Regions from separate parts of the Pinisolibacter sp. DMC19 genome, predicted to be linked through region 1. Evidence: riboswitches for the same ligand, from Rfam matches in the RefSeq annotation. Region 1 holds a riboswitch; each other region holds the start of a gene.
The links. A riboswitch is a leader RNA that binds a small molecule or an ion and turns the genes downstream of it on or off. The one in region 1 is predicted to bind cobalamin.
Positions count from the first base shown of each region.

Region 2: it holds a riboswitch for cobalamin, as region 1 does, so the genes downstream of both, ACT53U_RS02070 (DUF1636 family protein) here and ACT53U_RS12645 (energy-coupling factor ABC transporter permease) in region 1, are expected to answer to the same signal.
Region 3: it holds a riboswitch for cobalamin, as region 1 does, so the genes downstream of both, bluB (5,6-dimethylbenzimidazole synthase) here and ACT53U_RS12645 (energy-coupling factor ABC transporter permease) in region 1, are expected to answer to the same signal.

Region 1 covers NZ_JBQUZF010000004.1:321,395-326,875, forward strand. The annotation lists gene ACT53U_RS12625 (aminodeoxychorismate synthase component I) at 1-548, opposite strand, end outside; gene ACT53U_RS12630 (energy-coupling factor ABC transporter ATP-binding protein) at 553-1,320, opposite strand; gene cbiQ (cobalt ECF transporter T component CbiQ) at 1,317-2,051, opposite strand; gene ACT53U_RS12640 (energy-coupling factor ABC transporter substrate-binding protein) at 2,035-2,337, opposite strand; gene ACT53U_RS12645 (energy-coupling factor ABC transporter permease) at 2,334-2,999, opposite strand; cobalamin riboswitch at 3,101-3,352, opposite strand; gene ACT53U_RS12650 (hypothetical protein) at 3,449-3,844, shown strand; gene ACT53U_RS12655 (copper chaperone PCu(A)C) at 3,936-4,433, shown strand; gene ACT53U_RS12660 (NnrS family protein) at 4,509-5,481, opposite strand, start outside.
Region 2 covers NZ_JBQUZF010000001.1:466,967-472,447, reverse strand. The annotation lists gene cobN (cobaltochelatase subunit CobN) at 1-1,081, opposite strand, end outside; gene cobW (cobalamin biosynthesis protein CobW) at 1,092-2,129, opposite strand; gene ACT53U_RS02070 (DUF1636 family protein) at 2,126-2,542, opposite strand; cobalamin riboswitch at 2,577-2,789, opposite strand; gene ACT53U_RS02065 (acetyl-CoA hydrolase/transferase family protein) at 3,348-4,916, shown strand; gene ACT53U_RS02060 (glycogen/starch/alpha-glucan phosphorylase) at 5,078-5,481, shown strand, end outside.
Region 3 covers NZ_JBQUZF010000001.1:570,098-575,578, reverse strand. The annotation lists gene speB (agmatinase) at 1-671, shown strand, start outside; gene argC (N-acetyl-gamma-glutamyl-phosphate reductase) at 760-1,803, shown strand; gene ACT53U_RS02510 (dicarboxylate/amino acid:cation symporter) at 2,172-3,497, shown strand; cobalamin riboswitch at 3,590-3,779, shown strand; gene bluB (5,6-dimethylbenzimidazole synthase) at 3,914-4,627, shown strand; gene ACT53U_RS02500 (hypothetical protein) at 4,582-5,481, opposite strand, start outside.

The DNA of each region.
Region 1 (5,481 bases):
TGGGCGACCGGCTGGGCGGCGCGCAGCGCGGCGTGGAGGGCGAGGGGATCGCCGGCAAAGCGAAAATCGATCGGCAGCGTCAGGTTGATCTGCCAACAATCGCCGGCGGCGACGTGCTCCAGCACCTCGGCCACGCGGGCGACGTGAGTGTCGCGGTCGACGCCCAGCGCGAGGTCTGCGAGCGGGGCGGGCGGGCCACGCTCGGCGAAGGCTTCGTCCAGTGCCGTCGCGTCGAGCCGTTCGGGGGCGTCGAAGAGGCCGAACCACAAGAGCGGCAGGCGGCGATCGGGCGCGAGCGAGGCGAGGAGCGTCGGCTCCAGCACGTGGCCGAGCTCGTAGGAGAGGAAGCCCGCGGCGTGGAGCCCCGCGGCGCGGGCGGCATCGAGCGCGGCGAGTGCCGGCTCGACCTCGTCCGGGCGATCGGCGCGGACGACGCGATGCGGCTTGGCATAGAGGAAGGCCGGGCGGCTGGGCGCCAGCCGGTCCTCGACGAGGACGAAGGGGCGTTCGAGATCGGCCAGCGGATCGCGGCGATCGGCGGCGGGCACCGGCTCAGCCTCCGGTCGCGGCGATCGGGGTGACGGCCGCGTCCGGTTCGACGGAGTCCAGGCCCGCCCGGTCCATGGCTTGCGCGTCCGCGAGCAGGGTCGCGGCGGGGCCGGTCGCGACGATGCGGCCGTCCTGGAAGAGGACGGCGTCATGGGCGAAGCGGTGGGCCATGGCGACGTCGTGGGTGGTGAAGACCAGCGTCGTGCCGGCCGCCTCCAGCGCTTCGAGGGTGGCGAGCAGGCGGCGGGCGGAACGGGCGTCGAGGCCGGCGGTCGGTTCGTCGAGCAGCAGGATCTCCGGCCGCATGGCGACGGCACCGGCGATCGCGGCGCGCTTCTTCTGGCCGAAGGACAGCATGTGGGTGGCGCGGTCGGCGAGGTCGGCGATGCCGAGCGCCGTCAGCGCCTCCTCGACGCGGGCGCGCGCCTCGGCCGGCGTCAGGCCGAGGTTGAGCGGGCCGAAGGAGACGTCCTCGAAGACCGTCGGGGCGAAGAGCTGGTCGTCGGCCTCCTGCAGCACCAGACCGACGCGGCGGCGCCAGGCGACGAGGCCGGCACGGTCCCAGGCGACGGGCGCGCCGTCGAGCGCGATGCGGCCGGCGCTCGGGCGCAGGGTGCCGTTGAGGTGGAGGAGCAGCGTCGTCTTGCCGGCGCCGTTGGGGCCGAGGATGGCGAGGCGGCGGCCGCGTTCGACCGTGAGGTCGATGCGGTCGAGCGCCGTCACCCCGCCGGGGTAAACGTAGGAGAGGCCTTCGACGGCGAGGAGGCTCATGCGAAGATCCATCCGAGAAGTGCGAGGGACGTGAGCACCGCGACGGTCGCGGCGAGGCCGGTCGGCGAGACCGGGCGGGCGGGCGAAAGTACGGCCAGCGCCCCGCCGTTCCATCCGCGGGCGGCGAGGCCGATCTCGAGCCGACGGGCGCGATCGAGCGTGCGCGGCAGGAGGTTGGCGGCGACCATGCCGGCGGAGCGGATGCGGCTCTTCCAGTCGACGTCGCCGAGCCGGGCGGCCCGCGCGGCGTTCATGGCGGCGGCGGTCTCGCCCGTCACCTGCAGGAAGCGGTGGACGAGCAGGGCGAGTTCGACGAACTCGTCGGGCACGCGCAGGCGGCGCAGGCCGGCGACGAGGTCGGTCGCCGGTGTGGTGGCCGAGAGCGTCAGCAGGCCCGCGACGGCGGCACTCGCGCGCAGCGTCAGGGTCGCCGCGGCGGTAAGGCCGCCGGGCGCCCAGCCGATGCCGTCCGAGCCGATGGTGACGAGCAGCGTCGCCGCGCCGGTCAGCACGAAGCCGAGCGGGGCGGCGAGCAGGCGCGCCCACGTCGCCAACGGCACGCCGGCCCGCCACGTCACGGCGAGCGTCGCGACCGTGAGGATCGCGACGGCCGTCGGCCAGGGCGGCGTGAGGAGGGCGAGGGCGAGAAGGCCGAGCCCGAGCAGGGCCTTCTCGGCGAGCGAGCGGTCGCGCCAGCGGTTGCCGGCGGCGATCCTATCGATCGGCGTCATCGCGACGGCGGCTCCCGCTGCGGTGGCCCAGTGCATAGCCGAGGATGCCGGCACCGATGGCCGCCTGGAGGGCGAAGAGCGCGCTCTCGATCTCCTTCGACGGCGGTTCCCAGAAGGGTTTGGTCCAGCGTTCGAAGCCGGGATGGCTCTCCTCGATCGCCTTGGAGGCGGCGTCGTCGGTGCCGAGGAACTCGCCGCCGAAGGGCAGCAGCATCGGGGCGACGACGATGGCGGTGGCGACGAGCAGGAGCGCGATCGAGGTGCGGTTGGAGAGCGTCGAGGTCATCGGCCGGCCTCCGCGATCTTGCCGTCGAAGGCGCCGGGGAGGCGGCCGACGAGGGCATTCATGACGACGACGACGAGCAGGCCTTCGGCGAGCGCCAGCGGCACCTGCGTCACGGCGAAGATGCCGGCGAACTTCACGAAGGCCCCGGCGATGCCCGACGTCGGGTCGGGGAAGGCCAGCGCCAGTTCGAACGACGTCACGACATAGGTCGCGAGGTCGGCCAGCGCCGCGCCGAGGAAGACGGCGACGGTGGCGGGCAGGCCGACGCGGGAGGCGAGCTTCCACGTCGCCCAGCCGACCCAGGGGCCGGCGATCGCCATCGAGAAGACGTTGGCGCCGAGCGTGGTGAGGCCGCCGTGGGCGAGCAGCAGGCCCTGGAACAGGAGCACGATGACGCCGATCGGCGCCATCACGGCGGGGCCGAAGAGCACGGCGCCGAGGCCGGTGCCGGTCGGATGCGAGCAGGAGCCGGTCACGCTCGGCAGCTTCAGCGCCGAGAGGATGAAGGTGAAGGCGCCGGCGGCGGCCAGCGTCAGGCGCGCCTCGGGACGCTCGCGCAGCGTACGGCGCAGCGAGACGAAGCCACCGACCACGAAGGGCGCGGAGACCAGCGTCCAGCCGAGCGCGTGCGGCGCAGGCAGGAAGCCTTCCATGATGTGCATGTCTTCCACCTCGATCTTCGAGCGCGTCGCCCGTGAAGCGAAGGCCCGCGACGCGGGTCACTCCGACAACGCCAACCGGGACACCCCGCCCGAGGGACGCGAACGACGCTCATGCGGATGGCAGGTCTCCTGGCTCGCGGGTCGTCGAGATCCGGACGGCCTTCCCGATCGTGCTCCCCCGGGTGGTCTCGGGGGCGATCAGTGACCGATCGCCCGCAGGCGATCTTCGTTCGGACCCCTCGCCGCTCACAGTCGCGGGGGCGGCCACGGCTCGGGCACGATTCGGCCCTTCCGTGTTCCCTTTTCACCGCTTCGGAGGACTCCGACGCGGCACCATCACAGGAGGAATCGTAGACGCCGGTCGCGATCGGCGCAAGGGCCGGCCGGGTGAGGGGGGAAGGGACCGCGACGGATTGACGAGACGCGGTCACAGCCCGCATGGTCGGGCGATGACGATGTGGACGCCCGGACGATGGAAGCGCCTTGTCGCCGCCGCGACGCTCGCGGTGGCGCTGGTGCTCGTCGCCTTCGCGCCGCGGGTGCTGCCGGGCTTCGTCACCGCAGCCGATCTGGTCGAAGGGTCGGGCATCGCCGTCGCCGGCATCTGCAGCGCCCCGGTCGACGGCGCGCGCGCGGCCGAAGACATCGCCGGCCACCGCGTCGATCACGGCGATCACTTCTGCGGCACCTGCGTGCTGTTCTCCGCCCCCGGCCTCGGCGCCGTGGTGGTGGCGGAGGTGCCGGCGCCGCGGCTGGTCGCGGTCGATCGGCTGGCGTGGCGGGACGAAGCGGGGACGACGGTCCTCGCGCCGCGGGCGACGGCCCGCGGCCCGCCGGCGGCATGATCCGTCCATCCACCGACGTTTCCCTTCCCGGCGACGGCCCGGACGCCCGACGCGGCGCGGCCCGATCGCCCTCCACGCGAAAGACAGACTCATGAAGACCATCCGGACCCTCGCGCTCGCTTCCGGCCTCGCTCTCCTCCTCTCGGCCGGTGTGGCGCTCGCCCACGGCTACAAGGTGGGCGCGCTCGAGATCGGCCATCCCTGGAGCCGTGCCACGCCGAAGGCGGCGCCGGTCGGCGGCGGCTATCTCACGGTCAAGAACACCGGCACCACCGACGACCGTCTGGTGGCGGTGAAGTCCGACGTCGCCAAGACGGTCGAGATCCACGAGATGAGCATGGACGGCGGCGTGATGAAGATGCGTGCCCTCGACAAGGGCATCGAGATCCCCGCCGGCAAGACCGTCGAGCTGAAGCCCGGCGGCTTCCACGTGATGTTCATCGGCCTCGGTGGACCGATCGAGGTGGGCAAGGACTTCAAGGGCACGCTGGTGTTCGAGAAGGCCGGCTCGGTCGACGTCGACTTCGTCGTCGAGGCACAGAAGCCGATGGATCATTCCGGCGGCGGCATGAACCACACCGGCCACTGATCGGCGGCGCGACGCGACGCAAAAGGGCGGCCCTCGGGGCCGCCCTTGTTCTTTGCCGGAAGCGTCCGTGCCGTCTCAGTCGCGGGGGCGGGTGAGGATCGGCAGGTAGATGGCGAAGAAGCCGCCGAAGGCGACGATCCAGCCGAGCGCCGCCACGTGCAGCAGCGCGAACTCGGCCCAGCCGAAGCCGGCGGCGACGCGGGCGAGCGCGGCGACGGTGCAGGCGACGTAGAGGGCCGCGATCGGCCGTGTCGCGTGGAGCGGCCGGCCGGCGTGGCCGAGGCTTGCGCGCGTCATCACCGCCAGCGTGGTCAGGCCAATGGCGCCGACCGTCCAGGCGTGGAGCGCCGCGGTCGGGGCGAGGTTCGCACCGGCGATGCTCGCCGCCAGCGCGAGGCAGCCGAGGCCGACGAAGAGGCGGGCGACGTGGAGCACCACCAGCAGCGCCTCGCCGGTCGTCCGCCAGCCGGCCCAGCGGGCGAGGCGGGCGAGATCGACGACGCCGGCGATCAGCAGGGCGACAGCCGTCACCCGATGTTCCGGCAGCACCACCCAGATCGCCAGTGCGACGCCGACGACGAGGCTCGCCACCTGATCGAAGCGGACGAAGGGCATCGGCATGCGGCCGGGGCCGCGCGGCCTGAGCCAGTTGGCGGTGAAGCTCGGGACGATGCGGCCGCCGATCACCACCACCAGCATCAGGATCGCGGCGATGGCGATGCGGATCGCGAGCGGCGCGGTGCCGCGCATCGCCAGTTCGACGTGGAAGACGGCATTCGACACGGCGAGCAGGCCGACGAGGCCGACGACCTTGAGATTGCGCCAGTTGCGCCCGACGACCACCTCGCGGGCGGCGACGAAGGTCAGGCCGAGGGGGAAGAGCAGGTCGAGGATCGCTGTCGCCACCGCGCCGAGCGGCGCCGAGGCGAAGATCGCGATACGGCCGATCGCCCACAGCACGACGAGGACCAGCAGCGGCTGACCTACGACGGGCAGGCGCCCCGTCCAGTTGGGGATGGCGGTCAGCAGGAAGCCGGCGATCGCCGCA
Region 2 (5,481 bases), on a different contig from region 1:
GCGTTTCCGCCAGATGCACCCAGGCGGCGGCGAGATCGGCGACCGCCGCGATGCCGGTGTCGTCGGGGACGTGGCGGGCGGGGGCGTGTTCCAGCGTCGCCGACCGTTCGTCGCGGCCCTTGAAGGAGATCGCGCGCGTGGCGATGCGGCCGTCGACCTCGGGCAGCACCACGTTCATCGCGAGATCGGAGGCGCCGAGGCCACGGCTGGACGCGCGCCATGCCTCGCGATCGGAGGTCGCCAGCACCGCCTGCAGCACGGGCACGCCGGCGCGGTCGAGCACCGAGGTGCCGTCGTCGAGCCGGGCGGAGAAGGCGGTGGTGTTGACGACGATCGAAGGCTTCACCGTCTCGATCAGGCGCGAGAGCCCTTCGACGACGCGGCCGTCCTTGAGGCTCGTCGCCCATTCCGCCCTGACCGAGAGGCCGCGGGCGGCGAGCGCATCGGCGAGAGCGGTGATCGGCGCGGTGTCGGCGGCGGCCCAGATCGAGCGGTAGAGCGTGATCAGCGCCAGCGGGCCGGGTCCCTCGCGCCGGGCGGCGGCGAACTCGCCGTGGGCGGGGAGCGGCCGGGGCTCGTCCCAGGTCGCGGGGCGACCGAGACGGGCGGCGATCCACGAGAGCGCCGAGCCGACATTGTCGGGGCCGCCTTCCTGGAACCACGCCCAGAGGCGGCGGAGGTCGTCGACGGGGATGGTCGAGGCGGCGTCGAGGCGGTCGTCGGCGCGGGCCTCGCCGGGGACGATCGCCAGGGCGATGCCGCGATTGCGGGCGGCGACGGAGAGTTCGTCGACGCCGTAGCGCCACCAGTCCATGCCGCCGAGGAGGCGGACGAGGACGAATTTCGCGTGGCGTCCGACCTGCTCCAACCACAGGTCGATCGAATAGGGATGGCGCAGGTCGGCGAGCGAGGCGAGGCGCAGCGACGGCAGTGCGTCACCGCGTTCCTCGGCGAGGCTCGCGACCAGTCCGAGGTCGCTGTCGGAGAAGGAGAGGAAGGCGACCTCGCCCGGCGTCTGGGCGAGGTCGACGGCGCGCGCGGTCTCGTCGAGCGATCGCACCTGATCGGCGACGAGATGCATGGAGCCCTCCTCAGGACGCGAGTGCGGCGCGGACGGCGGCGGCGTCGAGGCCCTTCTCGGCGATCACCACGAGACGGCCGGCGCGCGTCTCGTCGCGCCGCCACGGGCGGTCGAAGGCATGACGGAAGCGGGCGCCGACGCCCTGCACCAGAAGCCGCATCGGCTTGCCGGTCACCTCGACGAAGCCCTTGATGCGCAAGACGTCATGCGCCTCGGCGACGGTCTTCAGTCGTGCGACGAGGCTCTCGGCGTCGGGCGTGGCGGCGACATCCACGACGATGGTCTCGAAGTCGTCGTGGTCGTGATCCTCGCCCTCGGCCTCGTGGTGCGAGGGGCGGGCGGCCAAGTCGTCTTCCGCGGCGGCGAAGAGGCCGAGGGCGACGGTCGGGTCGACCCGGCCTTCGGTCGCGCGCACCACCTTCACCGCACGGGGCACCGCAGCGCGGATCTCGGCTTCGATCGCCGCGAGGTCGGCATCGCCGAGGAGATCGGCCTTGTTGAGCACGACGAGATCGGCGGCGAGAAGCTGGTCCTCGTAGACCTCTTCCAGCGGATTGTCGTGATCGATCGCGGCGTCGGCGGCGCGCTCTGCGGCCAGCGCCTCGGGATCGTCGGCGAAGCGGCCGTCGGCGACGGCGGCGGCATCGACCACGGCGACGACGCCGTCGACGGTGAGCTTCGCCCGGATCTCCGGCCAGTCGAAGGCCTTCACCAGTGGCTTGGGCAGGGCGAGGCCCGAGGTCTCGACCACGATGTGCTCGGGCCGGTTCGGCAGCGCCAACAGGCTCTCGATCGCCGGCATGAAGTCGTCGGCGACGGTGCAGCAGAGGCAGCCGTTGGTCAGTTCCACCACGGCGGCGGGGCGGCAGCTGTCGTCGCCGCAGTCGGAGAGCAGCGTGCCGTCGACGCCGACGTCGCCGAACTCGTTGACGAGAATGGCGATGCGGCGGCCGCGGGCGTTCTCGATCAGGTGGCGGACCAGCGTCGTCTTGCCGGCGCCGAGGAAGCCGGTGACGATGGTGACGGGGATCTTGGCGAAGGCGGTCACGGGCGGCCCTCCGGATCGGCGGTGGCGACCGCGAAGGGCGGGATGCGGCCGACGACGCCGCGGCGGAAGGCGACCGGGCGGCTCTTCCAGGCGATCAGACCGTCGTCGGTCTCGCCGTAGAGGCGGGCGGTGGCGACGATCTCGTCGGCGGCGGTCTCGTCGAACTCGCCGTAGAGATAGGTCCACTTGGCTTCGTCGGCGAAGCCTATGGTGACCGGGCGCTTGCACACCGACAGGCACTCGACGCCGACGACGCGGATGTCGTCCTGTGTCTCGGCGCGGGCGGCGAGGGCGTCGTGCAGGCGGCGGCCGGCGCGCGGGGCGTCCTCGGCGTCACCCTCGCGGCGGCAGTTGACGCAGACCAGCACCGTCGTCGGACGGGTGGTTTCGGGACGGGATACGGGTGTCGTCACGGCATGCTCTCCTTCTCCGCCCCTCCGGCGGTCGGGGATTTCGGGCGCGACGGCAGGTCTCCTGGCTCGCGGATCGATCGCGTCGGCGCCGCCTTCCCGGGGAAACCCAGTGGCATTCGGCGTCGGCACTCTCCGCTCACAGTTGCGGGGGCAGCCGCGGCTTGGAGCTTCTCGGGTGCGAGAGGCTCGACCGCATTCCCTCTTCGCCCGCGGGAGTGCCCGCGGGACCGTCGACCGGGCGAGATAAGGGGCGTTTCACACGACTGTCAAGGAAAGCGGCCGGCAAACCGCCTCGCAGACCGCCGATTTCCGGCCGAAAACGGTCGGATCGCCCGCCGTCTCGTCCGAAGGTCGCAGACGCGGGGCTCTGTGCGCGAGACATGCGATTTTCGCATACATGTGCGGTGCAGCAATGCGCGAATGCGAATATTCGGTAACATACTCCGAATTTTGTGAGCAATCGATCGCAAGGCATTGAAAACGCCGAATCGGCCCTGCGGCGCATCTGTCGTCGCGATCCATGCTGCACTGCTTTCAAATGCTTTCGTATGGGTTCGAGCCGGGGCTCTTGCTCGTTATTTCAATCGACGAGATCGAAAGACGCGGCTCGTTCGTCGCAGGGCAAGGGCGAGAGAGGGCGCGGGGCTTCGGTCGCGAGCATGTTCCGGGCGGATCGGGGCGATCCGTCCGAGATGAACCTGCCGAACCATGGATCGCCGTGACCGGCCGACCGATTGCCGTCGGTTCGCCGGAGAAGGCGGTTCGTCGCCGAAGACTGGCGACGGTGCCAAAGGGCCTCCCCGAGATGAACGTTGCGACCAAGCCTTCCCGGATTCTCGATCCCCGTCTCTTCTCCAAGGTCATGACGGCGGCCCAGGCCGCTGCCCTGATCCCGGACGGTGCGACCGTCGGCATGAGCGGTTTCACCGGCGCGGGCTATCCGAAGGCGGTGCCGATCGAACTGGCCAAGCGGATCGACGCGGAGCACGCGCAGGGTCGGCCCTTCAAGGTCAAGGTGTGGACGGGTGCCTCGACGGCGCCGGAACTCGACGGCGCGCTCGCCAAGGTCGACGGCATCGAGATGCGGCTGCCCTATCAGTCGGATCCGATCTGCCGCAAGCGCATCAACGCCGGTGAGATGGAGTACATCGACATCCACCTCTCGCACGTCGCCCAGACGGTGTGGTTCGGCTTCCTTGGCAAGCTCGACGTCGCGGTGGTCGAGGTCGCCGGCATCACCGAGGACGGGCTGCTGATCCCATCGTCGTCGATCGGCAACAACAAGACCTGGCTCGACTGCGCCGACAAGATCATCCTCGAGGTGAACTCCTGGCAGAGCCTGGCGCTCGCCGGCATGCACGACATCTACTACGGCACCGATCGGCCGCCGCACAGGAAGCCGATCCCGATGGTGGCGGCGCACGACCGCATCGGTCAGCCGTTCTTCCGCGTCGATCCCGAAAAGATCGTGGCGATCGTCGAGACCGACGCCCACGATCGCAACACCGCCTTCACCGCCCCCGACGCGACGTCGAAGAAGATCGCCCATCACATCATCGACTTCCTCGACCACGAGGTGAAGATGGGGCGCCTGCCGGCCAATCTCCTGCCGTTGCAGTCGGGCGTCGGCAACGTCGCCAACGCGGTGATGGCCGATCTCGAGCACGGCCATTTCGAGGATCTGACCGCCTACACCGAAGTGCTCCAGGACGGCATGCTGAACCTGATCCGGTCGGGCAAGCTGACGCATGCCTCGGCGACGGCCCTGTCGCTGTCGGAGGAGGCGACCAGGGAGTTCCTCGACAACATCGACTTCTACCGCGAGCGGATCGTGTTGCGCCCGCAGGAGATCTCCAACCATCCGGAGGTCATCCGTCGCCTCGGCATCATCGCCATGAACGGCATGATCGAGGCCGACATCTACGGCAACGTCAACTCGACCCACATCATGGGTACGTCGATCATGAACGGCATCGGCGGCTCGGGCGACTTCGCGCGCAATGCCTATATTTCGTTCTTCATGACGCCTTCGGTGGCGAAGGGTGGGGCGATCTCCTGCATCGTGCCGATGGTCTCCCACGTCGACCACACCGAGCACGACGTCCAGGTGATCGTCACCGAACAGGGCCTCGCCGACCTGCGCGGCCTCTCGCCGAAGGCGCGCGCCAAGACCGTGATCGCCAACTGCGCCCATCCGACCTTCAAGCCGGCGCTCGAGGAATACGTCGACCGGGCGCTGCACTACTCGCCCGGCCGCCATACGCCGCACATTCTCGACGAGGCCTTCACCTTCATGCCGAACTGGATGGCGGCGCAGCGGGCCCGCGAGGCCTGGAAGGTCGAGAGCCTGGTGCAGGCCGACGCCTGGAGCTGAGAGCGCGGACCGAAGGTCGCTACCCGCAAGAACCCGTAGGCATCGTAATTGCTTTCGTCATCGGAAACGTGGCATCGATGCCTCGGGGGACCTGGCCGGAATCGCACGAGACGATCGTGTGATTCCGGTGCCTCCTCGGCGAACGGGAAGGAGCGGACGCGATGATCGAACTGGTCGGCAACTCGAACACCGAGACGAAGGGCACTCCCGTCACGGTCGAAGGCGTCCGCGCCGCGATCGTGGAGAAACTCACCTACGCGGTCGGCAAGAACGCCATCGCCGCCTCGACCCACGACTGGTTCGTCGCCACGACGCTCGCCGTGCGCGACATGATCGTCGGCGAGTGGATGCACTCCACCACCCAGACCTATCAGGACGACGAGAAGCGGGTCTATTACCTCTCCCTCGAGTTCCTCATCGGTCGCCTGCTGTTCGACGCGATGGGCAATCTCCAGGTCATCGACACGGTGCGCGAGGCGCTCGCCGGCCTCGACGTCGATCTCGACCTGCTGAAGGAGGTCGAGCCCGACGCCGCACTCGGCAACGGCGGCCTCGGCCGTCTCGC
Region 3 (5,481 bases), on a different contig from region 1:
ACGTGTCGTGGGACTACGCCCGGCCGTGGGAGGCGCACGACTGCATCCATGCGCAGGCGGCCGAGGTGGTCGCCTCGGGCGCCAAGCTGTTCTCGCTCGGCGGCGATCATTCCGTCACCTATCCGCTCTTGGTGGCGCATGCCGAGAAGCACGGGCCGCTCGCCATCGTCCATTTCGACGCCCATCAGGACACCTGGGGCGACGAGGGGCAGGCGGGGCCGGGGCACTGGACCGATCACGGCGCCTTCGTGCGGCGCGGCGTCGAGGCGGGCGTGATCGACGCGTCGCGCTCGATCCAGATCGGCATCCGCACCCATGCGCCGCGCGACTGCGGCGTCGAGATCGTCTGGGGCTACGAGCTCGAGACGCTGTCGATCGCCGAGATCGTCGCGCGGATCTACGCCCGCGTCGGCGACGCCAAGGCCTACATGACCTTCGACATCGACGCGCTCGATCCGGCCTTCGCGCCTGGGACGGGGACGCCGGTCGCCGGCGGGCTCACCTCGCGCGAGGCGTTGGCGATCCTGCGCGAGCTCGGCCGCATCGACTTCGTCGGCGGCGACGTCGTCGAGGTTGCGCCGCCTTACGACCACGCCGACCTCACGGCGATCGCCGGCGCGGCGGTCGCCCAGACCTGGCTCGGGCTCGAGGCGGAGAAGCGACGACGCTGACGGCAGGGCGGCCGAGCGCGCCGCCGTCTTCCCCTCGTCGTCGAAATCCGTCATACGTCCCGACCAGTCTTCCGAGGATCGAATTCCCATGTCCGACACGATCAACGTCGCCATTCTGGGTGCGTCCGGCTACACCGGCGCCGAGCTGCTGCGGTTCCTCTTGAACCATCCGAAGGTCCGCATCGCCGCGCTCACCGCCGACCGCAAGGCCGGCACCACCATCGCCGAAGCCTTCCCGCAGTTCGTCGGTTGCGATCTGCCGCGCCTGATCACCATCGCCGAGGTGGACTGGGCGGGCGTCGATCTCGTCTTCTGCGCCTTGCCGCACGCCACCACGCAGGAGGTGCTGAAGGCGGTGCCGTCGCGGATCAAGATCGTCGATCTCTCCGCCGACTTCCGCCTCTCCGATCCGGCCGCCTACGAGTACTGGTACGGCCACGCCCATCAGGCGCTGGAGCTGCAGAAGGAGGCGGTCTACGGCATCACCGAGTTCGCGCGCGAGAAGGTGGCGAAGGCCCGGCTCGTCGCCAATCCGGGCTGCTACACCACGTGCTCGCAGTTGCCGGTGATCCCGCTGATCGAGGCGGGTGCGATCGATCCGGACGAGATCGTCATCGACGCCAAGTCGGGCGTCACCGGCGCCGGGCGTTCGTTGAAGGAAGCGAACCTCTATTGCGAGGTCGCCGACGGCTTCCACGCCTATGGCGTCGGCCATCACCGCCACATGGCGGAGCTCGAGGAGGGCTTCTCCCGCGCCGCCGGCCGGCCGGTCCTCTGCTCCTTCACGCCGCATCTGGTGCCGATGAACCGCGGCATGCTGGCGACCGTCTACGTCAAGTTGACGGGCGGGGCGACGCCGCAGTCGGTCTCCGAGATCCTCGAGAAGCGCTTCGCCGGCGAGACCTTCGTGCACGTGCTGCCCTTCGGTACCGTGCCGCAGACCCGCCACGTGCGCGGCTCCAACCGGGCCTACATCGGCGTCTTCGCCGATCGGCGGCCGGGCCGGGCGATCGTCATGTGCGTCATCGACAATCTGGTGAAGGGGGCCTCGGGGCAGGCCATCCAGAACATGAACTGCATGATGGGTTGGCCGGAAGATCTCGGCATCGAGACGGTCGGCATATTCCCCTGATCGAAGCCCCTGTGCGACGTCATCGAAGGGCCGGCGGCGACGCCGGCCCTTCTTCGTCCGCATGGCTGGACGCGATCCAATTCAATCGATCAAACTTTCGTCTTAGACCGTTGGTCGATCGTGGAAAGCCGCAAGTCTCCAGCGGTTTGGGCCAATCCGTTGATATTTCCCGAAGATTTCGCGCGCCGCCGTCGCATCTGTGGAAACCCGCAATTGTAGGCATCCCGCGCGATCCTTAAGGCGACTTCCCATGCGCGACACGCGGAGCGGACCTCGTCCTCTCACATGCGTCCAGACGGCCGAGAGGGCCGCAGGCGACGCCGTCGCGGGGTGACGACCGAGAGGGGGAGACCTACATGCAGATCCACATGCCCGATCACATCCTGCCGGAGATGCCGCAGGAGGTGCGCAAGAGCTGGCACCAGATCCTCTATGTCCAGGTGCTGATCGCGATCGTGCTCGGCGCGGTCGTCGGCTGGCTGTTTCCGGCCTTTGCCACCAACGAGTGGATCAAGGCGATGGGCGACGGCTTCATCAAGCTGATCAAGATGGTGATCGCGCCGATCATCTTCTGCACCGTGGTGTCGGGCATCGCGCACATCGACGACGCCAAGAAGGTCGGCCGGGTCGGCGTCAAGGCGCTGGTCTACTTCGAGATCGTCTCGACCTTCGCGCTCGCCATCGGCCTCATCGTCGGCAATCTCGTCGGCCCGGGCCACGGCTTCCACGGCACCGGCAACGCCGCCGCCATCGCCCAGTACACCTCGCCGGAAAAGCAGATGAAGTCGGTCGACTTCGTGATGCACATCATTCCGGACAGCGTCGTCGGCGCCTTCGCCAACGGCGACGTGCTGCAGGTCCTGCTGTTCTCGATCCTCTTCGGCTTCGCGCTGATGGCGTTGGGCGAGAAGGGCAAGCCGGTCCGCACCCTGATCGACGACGTCGCTCTCGGCGTGTTCGGCGTCATCGGCATCGTCATGAAGGCCGCTCCGGTCGGTGCCTTCGGCGCCATGGCCTTCACCATCGGCAAGTACGGCCCGCAGGCGCTCGGCAACCTCGCCGGCCTGATCGCCACCTTCTATCTGACCGCCGCACTCTTCATCGTCCTGGTGCTCGGCACCATCGCCCGCATCGCCGGCTTCTCGATCTTCAAGTTCCTCGCCTACATCAAGGACGAACTGCTGGTCGTGCTCGGCACCTCGTCGTCGGAGAGCGCCCTGCCGCAGCTGATGGCGAAGCTCCAGCGCGCCGGCTGCTCCAAGCCGGTGGTCGGTCTGGTGGTCCCGACGGGTTATTCCTTCAACCTCGACGGCACCAACATCTACATGACGCTGGCGACGATCTTCATCAGCCAGGCGCTCGGCTTCGATCTGTCCTTCGGCCAGCAGATCACCATCCTGATCGTCGCCATGCTGACCTCGAAGGGGGCCTCGGGCATCACCGGTGCCGGCTTCGTGACGCTCGCCGCCACCCTCGCCGTCGTCGATCCGCGCCTCGTGCCGGGCATGGCGATCGTCCTCGGCATCGACAAGTTCATGTCGGAGTGCCGTGCGCTCACCAACATCGTCGGCAACGGCGTCGCCACCGTCGTCGTCGCCTGGTGGGAAGGCGAGCTCGATCGCGACAAGCTCCACGCCGCGCTGAACCCCTCCACGGCGGTCGCCGCCCCGGCCGACGCCGCTCCGGCGGAGTGATCGGACCCGCGATCGTCGCGAACAGAGAGCCCGCCCGGGCCGATCCGGGCGGGCTCTTTCGTTTCCCGCTTTCGCGCACGGCGCGGACGTGGCATCTCCGATGTCGGTTCGGTGCCCGCCCGCGCGGGAGAATCGGGAACGCGGTGGAAGTCCGCGACGTGCCCAACACCGTGTAGGGGGACTGCTCCGACACCCCGCGAGGGGAGAGCCACCGGGCGACCGGGAAGGCGTCGGAGCGGGGTGATCCTCAGTCGGGAGACCGGCCGAGCCGAAGAGGTCCCAGCGTCTGGTCGGCGCCGGGTCGCGTCGACACGAGGGGATCATCGATGTCGCGCCACACCTTCGAGCCCGCCGCAGCGGGCGATCATGCATCGTCTCTGCCCTCCACCGTCCCGCCCGAGACCGCCGGTCTCGCGATGGCCGAGTTCTCCGCCTTTGACGAGGCCGACCGCGCCGCCGTCTACCGCGCCATCGCGACACGGCGCGACGTGCGTGGCGAGTTCCGGCCCGACCCGATCGATCCGGTGGTGCTGCGGCGCCTGCTCGAGGCGGCGCACTGGGCGCCGTCGGTCGGCTTCATGCAGCCGTGGAACTTCCTCGTCCTGCGCGATCCTGCGGTGCGGGCCCGCCTCCACGACGCCTTCCTCGAGGCGCGCGAGCGCGAGGCGGCGCTCTTCCCCGACGACCGGGCGGCGATCCATCGCCGGCTGAAGCTCGAAGGGCTGCGCGAGGCGCCGGTCGTCGTCGTCGTCACCTGCGATCGCGATCGGGCCGGACCGGTGGTGCTCGGGCGCAGCGCCGATCCGGCGACGGATCTCTACAGCTGCGTCTGCGCGGTGCAGAACCTGTGGCTGGCGGCGCGGGCCGAAGGAATCGGCGTCGGCTGGGTCTCGATCATCGACAAGGGGCGGGTGCGCGGCCTGCTCGGCATTCCCGAAGAGATCGAGATCGTCGCCTGCCTCTGTCTCGGAAGGGTCGATGCCGCCTTCGCCTCGCCGGAACTGGAGCAGCGGGGGTGGCGCCGCCGGCTGTCGCTCGACGACCTCGTCTTCGAAGAGGCGTGGGGGCAGCGCGCCGCCGGTGATCAGGGCACGACGCGGGCGTGGACCACGGCGACGTCGTCGCCGTAGACGCGGCGCCAGCCGGGGGTGCGGTCGAGGAGATCGTTCGCCGCCATGCCGGTGGCAAGCAGGGTCCAACCGATCTTCGGATCGGAAAAGACCTCGTCGAAGGCCGAGAGCCCCTGCAGCGACACCGCCTTGCGATAGAGCGCGACGCGCTTGCCGCCGTAGAGCTCGGTGCGGCCGTCGATGTAGGTCGGGACCCCTCGCGCGATCAGGAAGCCGCCGAAGCCGTAGTCGTTCATCACCGCGCCGGTCACGCCGGCGGCGCGGGCGGCGGCGAGGGCCTCGGCGGGGGCGTTGTCGCGCGGCGGGGCGACGTCGCGCAGCGGCAGCGTGGCCGCGACGAGGAGAGCGAGGACGAGGGCGCCGATCGTCAGCGCCCGCGGCGGGGCGGGAGCCTCGGTGTCCGGCCGGCCGATGCGGGCGGCGACAGGCTCGATCGCCACCAGCGTGCCGACCAGCGTCAGCAGCGCGGTGTGGCGGACGTGGGCGAGCGCCATGTGGAAGAGGAGGAGGAGGAGCAGCAGCCGCGCGAGCGGGATGCGCGCACCCGCGGTGGCGAGCAGTGCGATCACCGGCAGCAGTATCGCTTCGAGCGGGTTGAAGCCGGCGAAGCTCTGCGGCCGCCATTCCACGATCGAATCCTGTAGCCCCTCGATGCCGATCACCGAGAAGGCGGCCTTCCAGGTGCCCCAGCCGTAGGGATGCACCAGCGTCGCCAGCGCCGCGGCGAGACCGAAGAGGCCCCAGCGGACGGCGAGACCGCGGCGTTCGGCTGGATCGGCGCGCATCAGCGCCTCGAGCGCGACGATCGGCACCACGCCGAGGCCGAAGAGCCAGGAGGCGTGGAGATTGGCCCA